Regions from separate parts of the Pseudoalteromonas sp. APC 3495 genome, predicted to be linked through region 1. Evidence: predicted binding sites of a transcription regulator. Region 1 holds the regulator's gene; each other region holds the start of a gene.
What was found. The regulator sigma-54, encoded in region 1, starts transcription at its own class of promoters, with help from an activator protein. The targets are predictions, from matches to a motif close to GTTGGCACGNNNNTNGNNT.

Region 1 (2,212 bases):
CTTGTCAATGAGCGAGTCTATAGCGGCATACATATCTTGATGCTCAGTAGAGGCAAAAATCTCAGCGCCACTAACATGAACGGTTGCTTCAGCTTTTTGGTTTAGTTTTTCTACATCGAGAATAACGTGCACATTCGTTATGTGATCAGTGTGCCTCTGTAACTTCGAAAATTTACTATTTACGTAGTCTCTAAGCGAGTCGGTAATATCTACATGGCGACCAGTTAAATTCAGTTGCATAAACATTTTCCTCTTTGTTGTACGCCTTAAATCAAACTTTTACGTTGATTAGACGGGGGAATAGCTAGAGATTCGCGATATTTTGCAATGGTTCTCCTCGCTACTTTAATTCCTTGCTCTGCCAATATATCTGCAATTTTACTATCACTCAATGGTTTAGCTGAGTTTTCTGCAGCGATTAATTTTTTAATTAATGCACGTATTGCTGTTGATGAACATTCGCCACCATTTTCAGTACTTACATGGCTTGAAAAGAAATATTTAAGCTCAAAAATGCCACGTGGTGTATGCATGTATTTTTGCGTAGTAACACGCGATATAGTCGACTCGTGCATTTCCACCATTTCAGCCACATCGTTAAGCACCATAGGCTTCATAGCCTCAGGACCGTGTTCAAAAAAGGCCTGTTGCTGTTGCACAATACAGTTGGTTACTTTAAGTAGCGTGTCATTTCTACTTTCTAAGCTTTTTATAAACCATTTAGCCTCTTGTAAGTGCGAGCGAATAAACTGGCTATCACCACTTGATTTAACCGTACGCGACATAGCTGCATATTGGCTATTTACTCTGATCTTAGGCATGCTATCTGGGTTTAATTCAACTACCCAACGACCTTTAACTTTTTTAACCGACACATCAGGAATAACGTATTCAGACTCTTCTCTAACAATAGTGTCTGCCGGTTTTGGGCTGAGCGTATGAATCAACGTCATGATTTCTTTAAGCTCATCTTCTTTAAGCTTTGTTTTTTTCATCAACGTGCGATAGTCACGTGCAGCAAGTAAATCAATATGATCGGTTAAGATCATTTTTGTTTCGTTTAAAAAAGGTGTGTCTTTATCAAATTGATTTAGCTGAATACACAAGCACTCTTGTAAACTACGCGCGGCTATTCCCACTGGATCAAATAGTTGAATACGCTTTAGTACCGCTTCTATTTCGTCAAGTTCAACTTCATCTTCGCCGTCGTTTTCTTGGTTAAAGCTTTCTAATATTTCTTCACAGCTAAGGGTTAGAATCCCTGAGTCGTCCACAGCTTCTACAATTGCAATAGCTATCGCTTCATCGGTAGGACTAAACGGCGTCAGTTGAAGTTGCCACATTAAATACTCATGCAGCGTTTCAGTCGAAGAGCCTTGATAAATAGATTCATCTTCTGGCATTGGGCCCGATGAAGAGGCAGGCGCAGCGCTCATATATTCATCCCAAGTAACATCCATAGCCATATCATCGCTAATGGTGTCTTTGGTCATTGCTTCGCCGCTATCTTGCTCATCCTCGCTAGGTTTATCGTCAGCTGAGGCACTTAGCGTTAAGTCATCGTTATCGGCTTTTTGTTCGTTTTTACCTGCAGTGTCTTCGCTGTAATCGTGTTCTTCAACTTCAAGCAAGGGGTTGCTATCGAGCGCTTCTTGAATTTCTTGCTGGAGATCCAATGTACTGAGTTGCAATAAGCGAATTGCTTGTTGCAACTGTGGAGTCATTGTAAGTTGCTGGCCCATGCGCAGCTGTAATGATTGCCTCATTTATCTCTAACAATCCTTTTAAATTACGGTCTGTTGACCTTTACGGATTAAAATTTGTTCAAACTAGGGGCGGTTTAATTGCGGCGCGAGGTTTGTAACCTAGTGGGCTAAGTCAAAACCGAGCAAAGCTTCCGCGTCCTGCTCACGCTCCTTACCTACATCCATGTAGGCAACAAAGAGTAAATCGTCCCTAGGCAGAACCCGAAGGGCAGCGCCTGTTTGGCATTGATGCTGCGTTATCGCCTATTTATGGGGAATACCACACCACATAGGCTCTGCCTTGCCTAAATACCAAACAGACTGCTGCAAATTCAACCTTGAAAGGTCAACAGACCTAAGTATGATTAATCTTAGCAGATGCTTAGTGGAATAACACACATATTAGAGCTTGAACTGCTCGCCCAAATAAACATCGCGTACTGTTTTATCGTTTAATACGTATTCAG
Region 2 (2,212 bases), on a different contig from region 1:
CTGTAAAGAGTCTAAAAATTTGTGCGGCTTTGCTGTATTGTTTAATGCATCTTGATAGCGAGGGTTCTGTGTTAAAAAATCCACAAAATCATTCACGCTATCTTTTATTGAGTCATACGCTCTAAAGCTTGCTTGCTTTTTAACTGCAGCGCCTTGCTCAAACTCTAAAGTGACCTTACTGGCTTTTTCGCCCTGCCAACTTTTATCTGACTTTATATTGAATAAATTATTTGAGCTATTGCCATCACCTTTACTGATAATATGTTTACCCCAACCAGTCTCTAATGCTGCTTGCGCAACCATAACCGCCGGATTTAAACCAATTTTCTTAGCCGCTGTTTTTGCGTGTTCCCATACGGTGCTTACAAATTCCTCAGCATTTTCAAATGTGCCAGACGCTATGTTTTGTTCGCTTTTTTCAGTTGAATCAACGAGCGGCACTTTTTCAGTGACCTTTTGGTTTTCTTGATGAGGTAAGGTGCTACCCGCACGTTGGTCACTAAAGAAATCTGACGTTGTACGAAGAACAGAGCCTGGCATAAAGTTTTTTCCATCTGGCGATAGTTGCTGCACAATTAAATCTGCAAGACCTAAAGAGCCATTTGATGAAAGCTCTGTAGCCATCTGTTGGTCGTGCATTTCTTCAAAAAACTTCACGCCACTTGCATTAAATGGGCTTTCTTTGTCTTCAAAAGCCTCATTGGCTTTACGCATACTTTTCAGTAGCATTTGGGTGAAGATAGCTTCAAATTGTGCCGCCGCTTTTTTTAACGCCGCTTTAGATGCATCGGTTGATGCATCACCGCTGTTTAAAGCATCTCGACGCAAAGAGTCTAAGTTGCCTAAATCAAAAAAGTTTTGCTTATCTAGATGATTTGTTTCCATCAGCTTTTTGACACAATAATTAATAATACCTAGTTAAATGCAATAATTGAGCCAAAAGAAGAGTAGCGATGAAAGGTTAAGGATGAAAGGTTAAGGGTTAAAGACCCTAGGGCTTAGGGTCTAGAATCTTATAAAACTAAATTACAACAAGCTGACCGTTAATTGCACCGGCTTCTTTAAGTGCTTCAAGAATCGCCATTAAATCGCCAGGGGCAGCGCCAACTTCATTAATAGCACGAACTAAATCATCAAGGCTTACACCTGGGTCAAATACAAAAGCACGTGAATCATCTTGATTAACGTCAATAATACTTTGTTGGGTAACCACTGTTTCCCCCTCAGCTAGAGGATTTGGCTGCGCCACATTTTGTTGCTCAGCAATGGTCACAGTAAGGCCACCATGTGTAATTGCCGCAGGTTGTAATTTTACATTTTTTCCAATAACTATAGTGCCGGTACGTGAGTTAACAATTATTTTTGCCGAAGTATCCGCAGGCTTAAACTCTAAGTTTTCAAGAGTTGATAAATACGATACACGTTGCGAGGCATCACGAGGTGCAATAACGCGAATAGAAGCTGCATCGAGTGCTTGAGCGCTATTTGGGCCGATTAAATCATTTATGGTTTTCTCTAAACGTTTAGCAGTAGTAAAATCAGGGCGGTTTAAATTAAAGGTAATATAGTCGTTTTGCATAAATGGGCTTTTAACAGCACGTTCAACCGTGGCACCATTTGGTACGCGTCCTACCGTTGGCGTATTAATCACAACGCGACTACCATCAAGGCCTTCAGCGCCTAAGCCACCTACAATTAAACTGCCTTGAGCGATGGCGTAAACATTACCATCAACCCCTTTTAGGAATGTTTGTAATAATGTACCACCGCGCAGGCTGCCTGCACTGCCAATTGATGACACGGTTATATCTATGGTTTGCCCTGGCTTTCTAAATGGAGGGAGTTCAGCATGAACAGCAACCGCTGCAACATTTTTAATTTTTGGCTTTAAACTAGAAGGTAACGTAATACCAAAACTATTGAGCATGCCTTTAAAACTTTGTTCGGTAAAACGGCTTTGCTCACCGGTACCCGGTAAACCAACAACCAATCCATAGCCCACTAATTGGTTTGAGCGCACCCCTTCGACCATAGACACATCTTTAATTCGCTCAGCACTGGCAGTAAATTGCCAGCCTAGTAGCACCATAAAACAAAAAACTTTAAAACCATTCATGTCGAATGTCCTCTAAAAAGGAAACAATGAGCTACTAAAGAAACGCGTTAACCAACCCGGGCTTTGTGCCTCTTGAGTTTGACCCTTACCTGAATA
Region 3 (2,212 bases), on a different contig from region 1:
TTCGTCAACGATCATCTTGAACATAGGTTCCATGTTATCAGATGCTTCGTCTAAATCTAATGTAGCCCAACCATTGATTGCTGATGCGTAGATTACTTTAAAGTCTAACTGTTCATCAGTTGCGCCTAGGTTGTCGAATAAATCAAAGATTTGATCCATAACCCAATCAGGGCGAGCACCTGGCTTATCAATTTTATTGATAACAACGATTGGCTTTAAGCCTTGCGCGAATGCCTTTTGCGTTACGAAACGCGTTTGTGGCATTGGACCTTCCTGAGCATCAACAAGTAGTAATACTGAGTCAGCCATCGAAAGTACGCGTTCAACTTCACCACCGAAGTCGGCGTGTCCAGGAGTATCTACGATATTGATATGGTAATCATTCCATGAGATAGCGGTGTTTTTCGCTAAAATGGTAATACCACGTTCTTTTTCAATGTCGTTTGAATCCATCACGCGCTCTTCATTACCGCCGCGTGTTTCTAATGTACCTGATTGCTCAAGTAGTTTATCAACCAGTGTTGTTTTACCGTGGTCAACGTGGGCGATAATTGCTATATTTCTTAACTTTTCGATGCTCATATATTCACTCAGAGAAATTGAATCTCATTGATCCTGCAGGGGCTATACGTTCTCACCTGCGCTTTCACGAGATGTCCCAGCATAGGATTTAAAAGGGCGCATATTATCCCCTATAAATGGAATGGATGAAAGTTTATCCAAAATAAAATTTCAAACTTTCTCAATAAAATAATTAACCCATTGTTTTAAAATAATTAATTATGATGATTAATTTTTAGATATTTATATAAAAAGATGGTTTTGGGTTAATTTAAAGCGACTTTACTGCGTATTTTGCATTTTCTTTGTGCTAGTCTAAGGTGATTAATTTACAAGCAATTATTGCTTTGTAAATATTGCACCATTTTGGAAAAATTACGCACTAAGATGGTGCTCAATCTATATCACCTTTATTTTATTTATATTTTTTTACATAAAAAACAAATAATTATAATAGTGGCACAAAATCAGCTTGTAGATATTCAACGTATCTAAGCAGCAATAATAAAACCCAATAGTTGGAGGACACATGTCACAATCGGTTTTAGATTTTATTAAAGAAAATGACGTTAAGTTCATTGATTTACGCTTTACTGACACAAAAGGTAAAGAGCAACATGTTTCTATTCCTCATCATCAAGTTGATGAAGACTTTTTTGAAGATGGAAAGATGTTTGACGGTTCTTCAATTGCTGGCTGGAAAGGCATCAACGAATCAGACATGGTGTTACTACCAGATGCAGATTCAATTAAACTTGACCCTTTCACAGAAGAAACAACCCTAATCGTTCGTTGTGACGTGGTTGAACCTTCTACATTACAAGGTTACGAACGCGACCCTCGCTCAGTTGCTAAGCGCGCTGAAGAGTACATGCGCTCTACGGGTATTGCTGACACTGTTTTATTTGGCCCAGAACCAGAGTTTTTCGTATTTGACGACGTTAAATACAAATCTGACATGTCTGGTTCAATGTACAAAATTGATTCTAAGCAAGCAGCTTGGAACTCAGATAAAGAATATGCAGATGGCAACACAGGCCATCGCCCAGCTGTTAAAGGCGGTTACTTCCCAGTTGCACCTGTTGATGATTTCCAAGATTGGCGTTCTGCAACGTGCCTAGTTTTAGAAGAAATGGGTCAAGTTGTTGAAGCGCATCACCACGAAGTGGCGACTGCCGGTCAAAACGAAATTGCAACGCGCTTTAACACTATGGTGTTAAAAGCCGATGAAATCCAAGAAATGAAATATGTTATCCACAACATGGCTCACCTTTACGGTAAAACGGCAACGTTTATGCCTAAGCCGGTTGTTGGTGATAACGGTTCTGGTATGCACTGTCACCAGTCTTTAGCAAAAGATGGCGTAAACTTATTCGCAGGTGATAAATACGGCGGACTTTCTGAAGATGCACTTTACTACATTGGCGGTATTATCAAACATGCTAAAGCGATCAACGCTTTTGCTAACGCGTCAACTAACTCGTACAAACGTTTAGTACCTGGTTTTGAAGCACCGGTAATGCTTGCATACTCGGCTCGTAACCGTTCTGCGTCAATCCGTATTCCAGTGGTTCCATCTGCAAAAGGTCGTCGTATCGAAGTACGCTTCCCAGATCCAACAGCTAACCCATACCTTGCTTTCTCTGCAATG

Region 2: a site for sigma-54 is predicted at 923-941, ahead of flgJ (flagellar assembly peptidoglycan hydrolase FlgJ). Genes of this name have one in related genera too.
Region 3: a site for sigma-54 is predicted at 1,017-1,035, ahead of glnA (glutamate--ammonia ligase). Genes of this name have one in related genera too.

Annotation. Positions count from the first base shown of each region.
Region 1 is NZ_JASDDA010000009.1:34,256-36,467, reverse strand. It holds gene hpf (ribosome hibernation promoting factor) at 1-240, opposite strand, end outside; gene QL984_RS05570 (RNA polymerase factor sigma-54) at 267-1,766, opposite strand; gene lptB (LPS export ABC transporter ATP-binding protein) at 2,148-2,212, opposite strand, start outside.
Region 2 is NZ_JASDDA010000017.1:15,025-17,236, reverse strand. It holds gene flgJ (flagellar assembly peptidoglycan hydrolase FlgJ) at 1-885, opposite strand, end outside; gene QL984_RS08920 (flagellar basal body P-ring protein FlgI) at 1,022-2,116, opposite strand; gene flgH (flagellar basal body L-ring protein FlgH) at 2,129-2,212, opposite strand, start outside.
Region 3 is NZ_JASDDA010000016.1:20,499-22,710, forward strand. It holds gene typA (translational GTPase TypA) at 1-582, opposite strand, end outside; gene glnA (glutamate--ammonia ligase) at 1,091-2,212, shown strand, end outside.